2 regions of the Alkalibaculum bacchi genome follow, and region 2 is predicted to be linked to the other one. Evidence: predicted binding sites of a transcription regulator. Region 2 holds the regulator's gene; the other holds the start of a gene.

Region 1 (7,109 bases), on a different contig from region 2:
ATATAAGTGGTGCTACAAACTGGATTCGAATTGGAAGATTTTCCGTTCAACCTTCAGAATATATTAAGATTATCTTTGTCTTCTTTTTAGCCTGTTATTATGCAAAACCGGATGTTCTTGAAGTGCCTAGCTTTTCAATTAAAGAAAGAGATATTAAAGTGCCCGATTTTACAATTAAAGAAAAAAACATTAAAATGCCTAACTTTACAATTAAAGAGAGGGACATTAAAATACCTAATAATATTATGCTGTCTATTGTATCTTATGTCTTTTTAGTGTTCTTTGTATTGCAAAGAGAGTGGGGTGGAGCTGTTTTACTCTTTTTAATTCACATTGTGCTCTTGTTTGTCTTTGAAAATGATTGGAAGGTGATTTTGGGAAATATTGCTCTTGCCTTTATTGGAGGCCTTTTAGGAGTACTTTTCGTTAATCACATTCAAGTTCGAATTGATGTGTGGCTTAATCCTTGGGAAGACATTGCTGGAAAGGGCTATCAAGTTACTCAATCCCTCTTTGCGATAGGCTCTGGTGATTATTTTGGTAGAGGTTTAGGCCTCGGTAGCCCCAGATATATTCCAGAGGTAGAAACAGATTTTATCTTTTCGGCTATTTGTGAAGAAATGGGCATTTTAGGTGGCGTTGGGGTCATTATGCTCTACTATATTTTAGTATATAGGGGATTTAAGATTGCTTTAACTGTTGAAAATACATTCTATAAAGCTATTGCATTAGGGATTACCTTAATATTTGCTTTTCAGACTTTCATTATTATAGGTGGCGTTATCAAACTCATTCCCTTAACAGGAATTACTTTACCCTTTATTAGTTACGGAGGAAGTTCCTTAACTACGAGCTTTATCGCATTAGGCATATTACAGGGTATTTCTAAGGACATCGAGGGAGGCGGAGTATGAATACCAATAAGAGGATTATCTTATCTTTAATTGCCATAAGCGTACTATTCTTTTCCCTAATAGCTTATTTAACCTATTTTGAAATTTTCACAAAAGATCAAATTGTATCTAATAGCTACAATCAAAGGTTAAGCGAATATGAAGATGCAGTTTTAAGGGGAAATATTTACGATCGAAATGGAACAATTATTGCTTATTCCGAAAGAGAAGGAGAAGAAGCAGAACAGAAGCGAATTTACCCATATGAAAATACGTACAGCCATATTATTGGTTATAGCTCCAAGACTTATGGAAAAGCTTTATTGGAGGCGTCTTACAATAAGTATTTATTAAATATCAATGAATTAAGACCCGTTATCGATTTGAAAAATCAAATTACGGGGCAGACTTCCAAGGGAAATAATCTGTACTTGACTATTGATCATGAATTGCAGTCCTTAGGACAAGAATTATTAGGTGAAAATAAAGGAGCCATTGTAGTTATGAACCCTAAAACAGGAGAAATCCTAGCTATGGTAAGCAAGCCAGACTACAATCCTAATAGCGCAACTTTAGAAAAAAATTGGACTTCTATTGTAGAATCTGAAAATACTCCTTTACTACCTAGAGCAACTCAAGGTCTATATCCGCCAGGGTCAACCTTTAAAACGGTTGTAGCTAGCGCAGCCATTGAAAACGGGCTAGGAGATACTACTTTTGAAGATAAAGGGGTTACTACTATAGGTGGAAAAGAGATTAAAAATTATGGTGCAAAAGCCTATGGAAATATTAATTTAGAGGAAGCCCTCACTTACTCAAGCAATGTAGCTTTTGCAGAATTAGGCGTAGCTTTAGGCGACGGAGATTTGAGAAGATTATCAGAAAAGTTATTATTCAATCAATCTATTGATTTTGAGATTTCTCTAAAGAAGAGTTATTTTCCTAGTAAAAAGCTAAATAAAAGTGAACAAGCAGTAACTGCTTATGGTCAAGGAGAACTCTTAGTCACACCTCTGCACATGGCCATGATGGTTTCTACCATAGCCAATGATGGGATTATGATGAAACCTATTTTAGTAAAAAATATCACAGGTTTTACAGGAACAGAAGGAAAACCACAAGAATTATCTACAGTTATGTCCGCGAAAACAGCCAATGAAGTGACCTCTATGATGGAAAGTGTGGTTAATAAAGGTACAGGAAAAAATGCAGCCATTAGTGGAGTTCAAGTAGCAGGCAAGACGGGTACAGCAGAAAATAATACAGATAAATCCCATGCCTGGTTTATTGGCTTTGCCCCTGCGGATGATCCACAAATAGCAGTGGCAGTAATTTTAGAAAATAGCGGCTCAACAGGAGGCGAATCAGCAGCCCCACTAGCTCGCTGGATGATGCAACAAGCGTTGAAATAGAGGAGCAAACTTAGGGTCTGTCTTTTGGGTCGGTTGGACGAGGAAAACCTTAAGAGCGGAATGTGGAATGCGGAAAAAAACAAGTCCCCTTTAAGGGACATAAGTACCTACAACCTAAAACTTACAACAAAGTGCTAAAACAAACTAAAAACAACAAAGGTGGTTGTTATATGAAATTAGTGTCTTGGAATGTAAATGGCATTCGAGCTGTGTTGAAAAAGGGCTTTATGGATTTTTTTAAGGAAGTGGATGCAGATGTGTTTTGTCTTCAGGAGACCAAATTGCAAGAAGGTCAATTGGATCTTGAGTTAGAAGGGTATCATCAGTATTGGAATTATGCGGAGAAAAAGGGTTATTCAGGTACTGCTATTTTTACAAAGACAGAGCCAATATCTGTTCGGTATGGCATGGGAAGAGAAGAGCACGATAAAGAGGGAAGAATCATCACAGCAGAGTTTGAGGATTTCTTTTTACTCACTATTTACACGCCTAATTCTCAAAAAGAACTAGCTCGCTTAGACTACCGAATGACTTGGGAAGAAGCTATATTAGAGTACTTTAAAGAGTTAGAAGCCATCAAACCTATTATCTTTTGTGGAGACTTAAATGTAGCTCATAAAGAGATTGATTTAAAAAATCCTAAGTCTAATCGAAAGAGTGCAGGTTTTAGTGATGAAGAAAGAGCTAAGTTTGATGTACTTGTAGAAAATGGATATATTGACACTTTCCGCTATTTTTATCCAGACAAAGAAGATGCTTACACTTGGTGGAGCTATATTACAAAGGCGAGAGAAAGAAATGCAGGTTGGAGAATCGATTATTTCTGCACATCAAAATCCTTAGAAGACAGACTTGTAGATGCCCAAATTTATTCAGAAGTATTAGGCTCCGATCATTGTCCGGTGGGGCTTACCATGAGTGCTTCGCGCAATTGAAAATTTAGAATTATTCCTCGCCTTTAGGCGAGAAAATGGATATCTAACGATAGTTGAACAATGGCTGAGCAATTGTTCGACTGTCGTTTAACCATCATTCAACGCGCTAAAGGCGCTTTCTTATTTAATAGCAAAGTTCTACTTTTAACCTTAACTTCTAGCTCAGTCATCCTGAGCGTAAGCGAAGGATCTTGACCCAAAAGGAATACCCAAATGCTAGTGACTAAAGACTAATGACTAGCAACTAAAGTGCAAAGGCACTTTCTTGTGAGGTGAAAAGTAATTTGGAAGCAAAGCTAAAAATCATATTTTCAATGACCGTCTTTGGAACTCTTGCAATATTTGTCAATAATATTCCCCTATCTACAGGGGAAATTGCACTATTTAGAGCATTTATTGCATCCTTGGTTATTGTGATATATAAAATCATTACTAAGAACAAAATTCCATTAAGAGAAATAAAAAAAGACCTGCCTTTGCTCTTTGTTTCAGGAGCGGCAATGGGCTTTAATTGGATTTTACTCTTTCAAGCCTATCATTACACAACAGTCTCTATTGCCACCCTAAGCTATTATTTTGCTCCTGTAGTAGTTATGGCAAGTTCCCCCCTGTTTTTTAAAGAAAAACTAACTGTTAAACAAATCATCTGTTTTATAATGTCCACAATAGGTCTCATTATGATTATCAATATTGGCGGAGTAGAAAAGTCTAGTGGGAATTTAGTAGGAATAGGCTATGGTTTAGGTGCTGCTATACTTTACGCCACGGTCATAATTCTCAATAAATTTATTGTAAATGTTACTGGTGTAGATCGAACTTTAGTACAATTTATTGCATCTATTATAGTCCTTACACCTTATCTATTGGCAACTTCAGGTATTCATATAGAAAGTATTGGAACCCTGGGAATGATTAATCTTCTTGTCTTAGGAATCATTCATACAGGGATAGCCTATTGTATGTATTTTTCCTCTTTAAAAGATTTAAAAGGTCAGGAAGCGGCGATTTTAAGTTACATAGACCCATTGGTTGCCATTCTTGTATCTGTATCCATTCTAGGTGAATCCATTAATCCAGTACAAATTCTAGGAGGAATATTGATTTTAGGATTTACCCTTCTAAATGAATTAAAAGGCAAGGTTTTAGGTGCTAAATCATGATGCGCTTCGCGCAATTGAGAATTTACAATTTATAATTATAAAAAGCTCAAAGTAGAAAGTCGAAAGCAGAAAGTGGAAGAAAACCAAACACGCATTTCCTCGTCCAAAGGCGAGTTTGGTTCTTTCTCTTTCTGTTTTTTGTTTTACTCGTCCGACGAACCAACTGACCAATAAAAAAGTCGTTGTAAAAAGAACGTATGTTCGATATAATGTATTAAAAAAAGAAGGAATAATATGAGAAATCGAAATATATTTCATATAGATGCGAACTCAGCCTATCTAAGTTGGGAGGCTACTTGGAGATTGCAACATGGGGAAAGTTTAGATTTGAGAGATGTACCTTCTGTAGTAGGGGGAGATCCTAAAAGTCGTCATGGGATTATTTTGGCAAAGTCTATTCCTGCAAAAAAGTATGGAATCAAAACAGGAGAAACTCTTTACAGTGCAAGACAAAAATGTCCTGACCTGCTCATTGTGCCACCTAATTACGAATTGTATATGAAATGTAGCAATGGTATGTTTGACTTATTGAAAGAGTATTCACACTTAGTTCAAAGGTACTCTGTAGATGAATGTTTTTTAGACTATACAGAGAGCGAAAAACTATTTGGAAGTCCTTTGAAGACTGCTTATAAAATAAAGAATCGAATTCAAGAAGAATTAGGTTTTACAGTAAATATCGGAATATCTCATAATAAATTGCTATCAAAGATGGCTTCGGAATTGGAAAAACCAAATAAAGTCCATACCTTGTTTTCAGATGAAATTGCAAGCAAAATGTGGACATTACCAGTAGACGATTTGTTTATGGTAGGAAATAAAACCTTACCTAAATTAAAAAGGATAGGTATCAGTACCATAGGCGATTTAGCAAAAGCGAACCTTTCTCATATGAAAAGTTACTTAAAAAGTCATGGTGTTCTCATATGGAATTACGCTAATGGCATTGACGAATCTCCTGTTCGAGAAGAAGACATGGTGCAAAAAGGCGTAGGAAATTCTACGACTATAGCTTTTGATGTAACCAATCAAAGAGAAGCTCATCTTATCCTTCTTTCCTTAACAGAAACGGTATCTATGCGGCTTCGAAAAAAGAAGTCCCTAGCCCGAGTAGTCAGTGTATCCATCAAAGATAAAGATTTTGCTTATTATTCTCACCAATGCGCCTTATGTGCCCCAACAGATTCTACTAATGTGTTGTTTAAATACGTAAAAAAACTATTTAACGAAGCCTGGAAAGGAGAACCCATTCGCCACCTAGGGGTGCGGCTTACGGAGTTATGTAGCAGAGAATTTTATCAGATATCTATTTTTGATGAAAAATCTCTAGATAAATATAGAAGAATTGATGAAACAGTAGATTGTTTGAGAAGGCAATATGGAAAAAAGTCTGTCATAAGAGGATCTTTTCTACATTCAGGCTTAAAACCTATAGCAGGAGGTGTAGGAGAAGAAGAGTATAAGATGATGTCGAGTCATTTATAGCATAATATGAAAAGGAGCTTTGCTTCAATGAAGAGGTGTATAAGTTGAAAGTCATAGCAAAAGAAATCGAAATGATCGCTTGGTTTAAAAAGATGGATATGCCTATACCTATAAAGTTTAGATTTTTACAAGGGGATCAAAGACAAGTCGTAAAAATAGATCGGATTCTTCAAGCTGATGAGGAAAAATTAGCAGGCAATCGCATGTACATTTACCGCTGTCAAAGCGTAATAAAAAATGAGGAAAAAATATACGAACTAAAATATGAAGTAGATAAATGCAGATGGTATTTATTTAAAATCTAATGTCTATGTTGAAAGCCGAAGATGGTAGTTAAATGACCCATAAGGAATACATGTAAGCTAGTGACTACGGGCTACAGTACTAAAACCTGCAAGATAAACTGGATTATTTAAAAAATGTTCGACTTTTCTTCTGAAATTACCTATTTCTTCTTCTTTTCTTTATGAAAATATGGTAATATTAATCAAAATAAGGTGACGGAAAAGGGGAGGAAATACAAATTAATGATTTTTTACTAAGCCTGTCAAGTTTGACTACACTCTTAAGTCCTTTTATGGTCTTTATATTCTTTTTTGTAGCAACTTTGTTTTTATTTCAAATGAGAGACAAGACAAACAAAATGGAAGAATATATAAAAAGTATCGATCAATCTTTAAGGCATATTGCTCAACATTTATCAAAAGACAAATTATACTAGGAGGCTAAATAATGTTAGAATTCCCATTAGTTAAAGAATTTGACCCAGAAGTGTATGCTGCTATGGAAAAGGAATTAAAAAGACAACAAGGAAATCTTGAATTAATTGCTTCAGAAAATTTAGTTACAGAAAGAGTTATTCAGGCAATGGGAAACCATTTGACCAATAAATACGCAGAAGGATACCCTGGGAAAAGGTACTATGGGGGTTGTGAATACGTTGACATTGCAGAAAGCTTAGCAAAAGAAAGAATTGAAAAGCTTTTTGGAGCAGAATACTCTAATGTGCAGCCCCATTCTGGCGCTCAAGCTAATTTAGCAGTGTATTTTGCACTACTAGAACCAGGTGATACAGTACTGGGTATGAACTTATCTCATGGAGGGCATCTCACTCATGGTAGCCCAGTAAATATGTCAGGTGTTAACTATCGTTTTATCGCTTACGGAGTTGATAAAGAGACAGAACTTTTAGATTATGAAGAATTAGATAGAATTGCTAAAGAA
Region 2 (10,290 bases):
CCTAAAATAAAGAAACCACCTTCTAGAAGGTGGTTTCTTGGTAAAAAGCTTTAGTACTATATTTAGAACATTTCTTTACTCATTTTGTCGATTGCTTTGTCTGTTTCCTCATATACGCCTGGGAATGAACTAAAGTTTAAACCTTGGCTTAGAGAAGGGATAAAATGAAGTTTACCACATCTTTCGCAAGAGATTCTTACATGTTTTTCAACGTTTTCTGGTGTCCAGCCAGGGAAGTCTACAACGCCACTATCAATATCACCCATAAAGGTAATCCTATCACCATACTTTTTAATCAGTTCAGGGATATTATTTGTGCTCATTGCACCTTGCCAAATATCAATACCCATTTCGATCATAAAAGGTACTAAGTTCGCAGAGTAAGCATCATTGTGATGTACAATAAGTTCTACGCCATTTTCTTTATAGAAACCATAGATCTTCTTGTATGCAGGTACGATAAATTCTTCGAACATTGCTGGTGAAAGGAAAGAAGAAATTTGGCTACCCCAGTCATCATGATGAAATATTGCATCCGGATGAATATGGTCAATGATTTCTTTTGCCCAACGAATTTCGTAATCCGTTACGTAATCGATTAACTCATGCATAGCTTCTGGCTCTTCGTAATAGTTCATTAAAGCATTTTCCATACGCATTAAGTGATGAGTCATTTCAAATACACCTGGTGCAACAAAAGCAGCAACGTATTTTTCATTTCGGTCTACTTTATTAGCTCGTTCGATTGCTGGAGCCCACTCTTCATCAGAAAATTCTACTCTAGGAGCTTTTACATAATCTTTCCATTTTGTAATGTCTTTTATAACGATGTTTTCATCGTCGTGAACAGGGAAGCCACCTATTTGTCCTTCTGGCCATCTATTGAGTACACCCCAAGCAGTACGCCATTCTTGACCAGGTCCGCCCATAGGTGCGTCAGTAGGTAATTCTAAAATGATATCCAAAAATTCATATTGTTTTACGAAGCGGTCAGGATTTCCACCTTTCATAACTTCTTGCAAATTTTGTTTTATTGTTAACATATGTATAGACCTCCTTTATTTAAAAGTGAATTATGCTTTTACCAGTTCCTTTGCTTTTACAACAGCGCTACCTGCATCTGGAGCATAGCCATCTGCACCGATTTCTTCTGCAAATTCTGGAGTTACAGGAGCTCCACCAACGATTACTTTAAAACCTTCTAAACCACTAGCTTTGATTGTTTGTACAGCTTCTTTTAATGCTGGCATTGTAGTTGTAAGTAAGCCTGAGCAAGCTACTAGAGTTACATTGTTATTTTCTTTAATAGCATCTACGAATTTTTGAGCAGGTACGTCAACACCGATGTCAACCAAATTAAATCCAGCACTTTCAATCATCATAGATACTAAGTTTTTACCGATATCATGTAGGTCGCCTTCTACTGTTCCAATAATGCACGTTCCTAAAGAATTTGAACTGTCACCAGCCATAAGAGGTTTTAATACATCAACACCTTTTGACATTGCTTTAGCTGCGATTAACATTTCTGGTACAAATAATTCTCCACTTGAGAATTTGTCTCCTACAACACCCATAGAGTCAACCATAGCTTGAAGAATATCGTTTGGTGAATTACCTTCATCTAAAGCTTCTTGAACTAAACCTGCTACTAATTTTGTTTTACCTGCTTCTACCTTAGCTTTTACTTCTTCAATTTTTGACATGTTACTTCCTCCTTATATACGTGTAATTTTTATTCCTATATTCTTTTACTATAGTAAATATAGGTTCATTGCCTAAAATTTTATGTTAACTTAATCTTACATGATTATAAAACAAAAGTCAATTATAATTTGTAAAAATATATAATCATTATTATATTTATATCTTTTAATAATTATTATCAAAATAGTGTATGGTCTTCTCTTTTTATGATAAGCTAATAGGAATAAGGCCTTAGAAATTTATGGAATAGGAGTGATGGCTATGTACAATATTAGAAATCTAACTTTAGAAGAGTACTTAGAGAAGATAGCTGAACCAAGTTTTCCAGGTCCGGCAAGTGGTAGTGTTTGTGCTACTGCTGCAGCTATGGCTTCAGCTGTAGTTGAAATGTCATGTAAAGCAAGTATAAAGAAGGATCCTCAGAACCAATTGCTTATAGATGTCACTGAAAAGATGAAAAGGTTAAAAGCACATTGTTTACGTCTAGCTGATGATGATATGAAGGCTTTTGGTGAAGTCATAAAAGGCACAAAAAAGAAAAAGGAGTTTCCAAATCAATATGAAGATCTTTTACAAAAAGCTACAGACCCCTTAGTGGCAATACTAGAAGGTTGTGAACAAATTTTAGTAGAGATTCAAAAGATTCACAAAGAGAGCTATGCAAAGGTTCTAGGCGATTTAGCTGGAGCTGTATATTTATCGGAAGGTGCTGCTATAGCTGTTAAAAAAGCTATAGAAGTGAACTTGACTTATCTTTCTGATATGGCTTATACAGAAAGAGTGAAAGAAACTGTAGAAACACTTTATGAAAATTGTAGCAAAATAAAGAACAGCGTGATAAATGGGATGTTTAAATAAAAAGCTAAAATGATAAAGAATCTTTGTTAAAGAGGATTTTTGTTTTGTTTGTAGAATAAAATACTTATATAAGATAGTAAGGGAGTGTTTGATGTGAACATTAGATTGCAAATTTTACATGATTTAGATTTGAAGTTTCCAATTACCTCCAAAAGATACGGAAATCTGCATAAAGTAGAAATAAATGAATTATATGAAATACTGCAACAAATGAAAGAAGAAGGCTTAATACATTTTTTTGGCCAAGAAAACGAGTCTTTAACAGAAATGAATTTAGAAAAAATAGTCATTAGTAGGGAGGGAAAAGAGCTTTTATATAGTAACTATAGTAATGCCTAAAATATTATTATATGTAAGAGGTCATAATAGCTTCTATTTAATGAAGGTTATTATGACCTCTTATTTTTGTAAGATTCATTATTCGTTATATCAAAATAAATCTTATCATAAATGATATAATATCATAAATACAAAACACAAAGAAATCTGTTGCAACCTAAAAGACTTTACATAAAACATAAATCTTGCAACTTAAATTTAGAACGAATATAGGTGATTTCTCTGTATTGAATAGATGTGATATAATTAAAAAAAGATATTTCAAGGAGGAATTAGGTGGAGTTTTCAAATAGCTTTAAAGGTTATAATGATTATGAATTATATTATTCAGAGTGGTTGGTAAAAAAACCTGCCTATACAGTAATTCTTTTTCACGGTATGGCAGAATATGCAGGTAGATATGAGCAATTTGCTCAGTTTTTAAATAAAAATGATTGTGATGTTTACGCTTTAGACTTTCGAGGACATGGTAAAAATATTCGATTTAATGTAAAAGGTCATTTTGCAGATGAAGATGGATGGCAAGTTGTAGTTGAGGATATGCAGTTATTTATTGAACATGTAAAGAAATCTTGCCAATCGAATTCTATTGTATTACTAGGTCATAGCATGGGATCCTTATTTTTACGGTCTTATTTAATAAAATACAATAAAAAAAATGCTAAAAAAGCCCTCCTTTTAGGAACTCCTTATGCTCCTGCTAATGGGGTATTAAAAATTGGAAAGTTATTCACATCGATGCTTGCGGCTAATGACCCCAAAAAACCATCTCCTTTTTTGGATAAAGTAGTATTTGGAAACTTTGCTAAAAAAATGCAAGATCCAGAAACGGCTTTTGATTGGCTAACAAGAAATAAAGAAGTAGTTCGATACTACATAAAAGATCCTTTATGTGGTTTTGTTTGCTCAATTTCCTTCTATAGAGATTTGTTTACAGGTCTAGAATATTGTAATGAGCCAAGTAATTTGAAAAAGATTCAAAAAGATACAAAGGTCCTTATTCTATCAGGTAGTGATGATCCCGTTGGTCATTTTGGTAAGGGGCCAACAGAATTATATGAACAATTGTCAAAGGTCTTACAGGAGGATTATGTAAAATTAAAAATTTATGAAGGATATCGCCACGAAATCCTAAATGAAATAGATTCTAGTCGAGTATTCAATGATATATTCGCTTTTATAAAAGAGTAAAGAGGATATTCTGAATAATTAAGCAAGAAGACCTAAAAAGAATACCCTAATGCTAGAGACTAATGGCTAATGGCTAGTGACTAGCGATTAAAGTCGTGGGAGGAAATATGTTTTTATATTTTGTGTTTTTTATTTTGTTTCTATTTGTAATTTTGTATTTGTTAGCAATCAAGCCTGAAAAAAGTGGGCGAGTAGATTTTAAACCTTTTGAAGGTTATTATTACGCCCATAGGGGTTTACATAAAAGGAAGGTCCATCCGCCGGAAAATTCTATTCTGGCTTTTCGCCAGGCAGTAGAGAAAAACTATGGAATCGAATTAGATGTACAATTGTCTAAAGATAATATACCTGTGGTTTTTCATGATTATTCTTTGAAAAGAATGTGCGGTGTAGACAAAAAGGTCAATGAACTTACATATAGTGAACTTAAAGCATTGAGATTATATCGTTCTAATCAAAAAATACCCCTTTTTGAAGATGTGCTCCGTATAGTAGAAGGAAAAGTTCCGATAATTGTCGAATTAAAGGTGGAAGATAAAGATACTACTCTCTGCGATGTTATTGTGCCAATACTAGATCGATACGAAGGGGATTTTTGTATAGAGTCCTTTAATCCATTAGTACTTTTGTGGTTTAAAGAACACCGTCCTAAAGTGATTAGAGGGCAGCTTGCTTCTAATTTTTTAAAAGAGGAACAGTATAGGGGTAAACTACTATACTTTGCTCTAGAAAACCTACTCCTAAATTTTTTGACAAAACCACATTTTATCGCTTTTAATTACAAGTATGTTAAAATGTTTTCATTTTCTTTATGCAAAAAGCTTTATAAAGTACCAACATTTGCATGGACTATACAATCGAAAGAAGCTCTAGAAGAAGCACGAAAAGATTTTGATTACTTTATATTTGAACGTTTTGAGCCAGGTGAGAAAGTGTCTTCGGCACTTTAAGGTTGGACTGAAAAAACAAAGGTGGAAAGCGGAAAGTTGAAAGTGGAAGAAGAACCTAATTCGTTTAAAGACGAGTTCCATTGGGCTTGTTGTGGTTACATTTCTAACAGAAAAGTAGACGATTAAGAGTAAAAGTTAAAAAATAAAGTGAAATTTTTTAGTAGAAAGGGGATGACATCTTGTCATCCCTTCTTTTAATCAAACTTTTAATTCGACTTTGTGTTGAGTCATTAATTCTGTTACTCTGTTCATGTAGGCAGTTTGTTGTTTTTGCCCTAATACAATTTGTTCGATTTCTTTTTTTGCTTCATCTAGAGATTTTGTTCCTGCTGGTTTTGAATCGGTCACTTTAATAATATGATAGCCAAATTGTGTTTTTACAGATTCGCTTATTTTGTTTAATTCCAATGTAAAGGCAGCATCTTCAAATTCTTTTACCATTTGACCTTTTGTAAAGAAGCCTAAATCTCCACCTCTTTCTTTTGAAGGACAAGTAGAGTATTTTGTAGCAGCTTCCTCAAAAGAAAGTCCAGCTTCTAATTCCTTTATAATATCTGCAGCTTCTTCTTCCGTTTTCACAAGGATATGGCTAGCTTTCACGCGCTGAGGACTAGAGAATTGATCTTTATTTTCTTCATAGTATGCAGCAATCTCTTCTGAAGAAACAGGTATATTGTTAAGGAGCTCACTTAATGCAAATTGCTTAAGAAGATTATCGTGTAATCTATCTGCTTCTATCTTAAATCTTTTATCTTTATCTAGACCTTGTTTAATGGCATCTAGATAAAATAATTCTTGATTAATAAGTTCTGCAATTAATTGTTTTTGACCTGCTTCTGATTGAAACTGTGGTAATATTTGTGGGTCCATACTGTTCATAAGAAAGCTAAGGTCTCTTTGAGTGACTTCTCTACTTCCTACAGTAGCTAATACTTTGTTTTCCATTTCATTTCTCCTTTGTTTTCAATATCATGAGGAATTAGTAAATTGATTTCCCGTAGTCTCATACTTAATTCATGATATCAGAAATTTAGGCTACTGTCTATAAAAAGAGCGCCGTTAGGCGCTCTAGTCATCAGCAATCAGCCACCAGTCATCAGTATATTGCATTCCTTTTGGGTCATTTAGCTATGACATGTAGCACTTGTGTATAAATTTACCTATTGCTTTATATAGATACAAAGTAGGACTTTTCATTAAAAAGAGTCCTAACTAGTTGTGCATTTTTCTGATGCCTGACTTGTTAACGATTTTAGCTACATCTTCCCATTTATTTAAAGAATAGATGTGTAAGCCATCGATACCAGCGTTCATGTATTTGTAGATTTGTTTGACGGTGTATTCAATTCCTGCTTTTTTAAAGTCTTCTGGATTTTCGCCGTATCTTCCAATGACTTCTGCTAAATCTCTTGGAATGCCGCTACCATTTGAAACTGCCATACGAATAGTTGGATCTTTTGCAAGTACTGGCATAACACCCACATCTATAGGTAATGTAATACCAGATTCAATCAATCTATCACGCCACCATTGAAACTGGTCTACATCGTGGCATAACTGAGTCATAATATAATCTCCACCACAATCTTGTTTTACTCTCAGGTGAGAAATATCTTCGTCAAAACTATGGCATTCAACGTGTTTTTCAGGATCCCCAGCAATAGCAATTGTAAATTGTGGAAAATGAACTTTAATAAATTCCACTAATTCATTTGCATAATTAAAATCTCCTCTTGTACCTTCCCAGCCCTTAGGATAATCGCCACGAAGAGCTAAAATATGATCTACGCCTATATCTAAATAGTTTTGCAATTCTCTTTTTATCTTCTCTTTAGAGTTGCCGATACAAGTAAAGTGAGTTACAGGAATGGTTTTGCCACTATCCTTAATTGCTTTACATATTTCCACATTTCTCCCTGCATTTGTTCCACCTGCTCCATATGTGCAGGAAACGAAATCAGGTTTAAATTTATATAGATGATCTAATGTGTCAAGCAATGGTTCTACAGGTTTATCCTGTTTTGGTGGAAAGACTTCAAAGGAGAAAGACATTCTTTCTTTCATGATTTGTGCTACGTTCAATAAATAACCTCCTTTAGTTAACGATATAAAACAGGTGGTAAGGGTTTTAGCATTCTACTTTCAGCTAAAACAAAAAAGCAACCATACTTCTATAAGTATAATTGCCTTTTGATTATAATTTATTCTAATAACTGAATGCCTGACTACAACTTGCGTATGACTCCAGTGACTTTTCCAAGAATAGCCACTTCTTCTCGATAAATTGGCTCCATGGCTGAATTTTCAGGTTGAAGTCTAATCTTGTTCTTTTCTTTGTAAAAACGTTTTACAGTAGCTTCGTCATCATCTACTAGTGCTACTATAATGTCTCCATTTATTGCAGTGTTTTGTTTTTCAACAACTACATAATCGCCATCTAAAATACCTGCTTCAATCATACTTGTTCCTTTTATATGAAGCATAAAGCACTCTTTATTATTGACGAAACTGACAGGCAAGGGAAAGGTATCTTCTATATTTTCTACAGCTAATATAGGTTGCCCCGCTGTTACTTGGCCCACAATAGGAATCTCTATTAATTCTTTAATTTTGCTATATCTTTCATCTCGGTTTATGATTTCAATAGCTCTTGGCTTCGTAGGATCTCTTTTAATGTATCCTTTTTCTTCTAGTTTCGATAGATGACCATGAACTGTAGAAGTTGATTTTAGATTTACACCTGTACAGATCTCACGGACAGAAGGTGGATATCCTCTATTATATAGTTCTTGCTTGATGTAGTTATAGATTTCTTGTTGTTTTTTACTTAGTTCAGTAGGCAAATAACACACCTCCACATTTTTTCTCATTATAACATAAAAAAAAGCTGAGTACAAACAAATGTTCGAAAAACGGTTGACAGAGAACGTTTGTTCTTGTACAATAAAACAAAGAACAAGTGTTCGACATGTAGGAGGTTATTTAAATGAATTTCAATGGTAAAATAATTCGCATAGTCAATAAAAGAAGATTTACATTGGCGTTGTTTTTGCTCTTTGTATCATTTTTATGTGCGTTTATGCTTATGTTTAACGCAGTTTCTGGAGAGGAAAAAATCATATATAAGGACTATGTTGTAGTAAAGGGAGATACTGTTTGGAAGATTGCAGATATCAATACAGGTAACGATAGGGATGTTAGAGAAATAGTCTATGAGATTGTAAAGGTAAATAATATTAAGAATCAAACCATATATCCTGGGCAAACAATTCAAGTTCCAACTCAAGAATAAAGAGTTTATATATCTAATATTAATTTAGAAAATTCAAACTCATATATAGTGGCATAATTAAAAACAAGGTGGCTCCACCTTGTTTTCTTATGTAATAGGATAGTCCTACTATTGACATTGGCTCCTGCTCAGTCATCCTGAGCATAAACGAAGGATCTTGACCCAAACGGAATACCCTAATGCTAGTGACTAAAGACTAATGCGCCACAGGCGCTTTCTTGCATACACTAATGAAGTTCAAATTTCTGATTTGCCCCTCTTAACCATAGCGTACTGATGACTTTTATTTTGTTCTCTTTAGCTTCACTATTTTCCAATTGTATATTTTTCCATCGTCTTTATTTACAATATAAATTCCTATACAGACAAAGAAAAGGGCAAGGATATTTTTTGTATTTAAAAAACGTTCACCTAAGAATAGGGAAGAAAGTATTGCGCCAAATATTGGAATTAAAAAATTATAAAAGGAAATTTCTCCAACTTTATTGTATTTTAGTAGATAAGTCCATAATGAAAATGCTGCTGCAGATAAAAAACCCATGTATATTAATAAGCTTGTTGATTTTAGGGTAAAACCTGTAAGGCTGCCACCTGTTAGATACCCAAGAACTACTAAAAGGATTCCGCCAAAAAGCAGTTGAAATCCTGTAAGGATAAGGATATCTATTGAACGACTCAAGAATTTACTGTAAATATTCGCTGAAGAGCTGATTAAAGCGGCTATTATAATAAAACCATCTCCAAAGAAGTTAAACGCAAAGCGAAAGTCACTTGAAAAGTTTACAATAACAATTCCTATAAAACCTAAAAAGCAGCCGAGAGTTTTTCTCATGTTCAAGTAATCATCTTTGTAGATAAAATGGGCGAGGATTACAGAATAGAAGGTACCTGTTCCATTTAATATAGCACCATTTACTCCAGTAGTATGGCTTAGACCAATATAAAAGAAAATATATTGTGCTGTTGTCAAGAAAAGACCTAGAATCAAAATTTTTGAAAAATCAGTTTTATATGGAAGTTTTAATGCCTTTTCTTTTATAGTAGAGATCAATAATACCATAATCCCAGAAAGGGAGAAACGATACCCAGCAAAGATTAGTTTTGTAGGAATATCGTTAGAGGAAATATGGAATATTTCGTATCCGATTTTGATAGAAGGATAGGCGCTGCCCCAGAAGAAAGCGCAAAGTGCGGCAATTAAGACGATATTTCGTCTTGTTGTAAAAAATGTTTCTGTGTTCATAATACGACCTCTTGTTTTATGTATTTGCTCATATATAGGAAGGAAGAAGTATTTTTCGTACAATCCATGATGGCATAAGGAGATTATACAACAAGTGAAACATTAAGTGTAGAGTTATAAATGTAAAGTTTAAGTTTAAAGTGTAGAATTTATTGATTTTAGTATATTACTATTTTGTAAAAAAGTATCATAGAGTGTCGATTGATGATTGTATTCTCTCAAATACCTTGTAATAATCTTCTATTTTAAATGGTCCGGCTAGTAGTTCTCTTCCTATGTACAAGGTGCCATCAGGCCTTGATTTTACGGACCATTTTACTAGCATGATTTCACTTTTTAGTATTTCAATAGCAGTTATGCATCTAGGGTGAACACAACTTCCATCGTTTATGTAAGGAAGCTGACCAACTTCAGGTAGCATTGACCTGTGCGTATGCCCTGTTATTAACATACATTTATTTTCTTCAACCCATTTGGTCAAAGAACGCTCAACATTTTCTTTTTTAGTATAGTTTTTTGCCGTACTCGTAGGGTCGTTAAAACCTAAATTGTCAATAGGTCTCCATAAATAGCGCACCAAAAAACGAGATAATTTCCATAGGGCACTGCTCATAATATCTACTTGATGACCATGAGTTAAGAAAATTTCATAGTTTTTGTCACAATGCTTTAAGATCAGCCCTTCATGTAATTCTATATCTTTAAAAAGT

Evidence for each region. Region 2 encodes LexA, which represses DNA repair genes until DNA is damaged. Its sites were predicted from a motif close to CNAACANNTGTTNG; they were not measured.
Region 1: DES36_RS06350 (DNA polymerase Y family protein) is a predicted target of LexA. The motif match lies at 4,591-4,604, and genes of this name have one in related genera.

The regions. Positions count from the first base shown of each region.
Region 1 is NZ_QNRX01000007.1:906-8,014, reverse strand. It holds gene DES36_RS06370 (FtsW/RodA/SpoVE family cell cycle protein) at 1-914, shown strand, start outside; gene DES36_RS06365 (peptidoglycan D,D-transpeptidase FtsI family protein) at 911-2,305, shown strand; gene DES36_RS06360 (exodeoxyribonuclease III) at 2,476-3,240, shown strand; gene DES36_RS06355 (DMT family transporter) at 3,525-4,400, shown strand; gene DES36_RS06350 (DNA polymerase Y family protein) at 4,635-5,885, shown strand; gene DES36_RS06345 (hypothetical protein) at 5,930-6,190, shown strand; gene DES36_RS06340 (serine hydroxymethyltransferase) at 6,618-7,109, shown strand, end outside.
Region 2 is NZ_QNRX01000005.1:51,501-61,790, reverse strand. It holds gene DES36_RS04925 (uroporphyrinogen decarboxylase family protein) at 63-1,043, opposite strand; gene DES36_RS04920 (corrinoid protein) at 1,074-1,706, opposite strand; gene DES36_RS04915 (cyclodeaminase/cyclohydrolase family protein) at 1,969-2,565, shown strand; gene DES36_RS04910 (hypothetical protein) at 2,659-2,904, shown strand; gene DES36_RS04905 (alpha/beta fold hydrolase) at 3,181-4,095, shown strand; gene DES36_RS04900 (glycerophosphodiester phosphodiesterase family protein) at 4,203-5,045, shown strand; gene DES36_RS04895 (peptidylprolyl isomerase) at 5,244-5,990, opposite strand; gene DES36_RS04890 (methylenetetrahydrofolate reductase) at 6,258-7,127, opposite strand; gene lexA (transcriptional repressor LexA) at 7,271-7,888, opposite strand; gene DES36_RS04880 (LysM peptidoglycan-binding domain-containing protein) at 8,032-8,337, shown strand; gene DES36_RS04875 (DMT family transporter) at 8,621-9,580, opposite strand; gene DES36_RS04870 (metallophosphoesterase) at 9,768-10,290, opposite strand, start outside.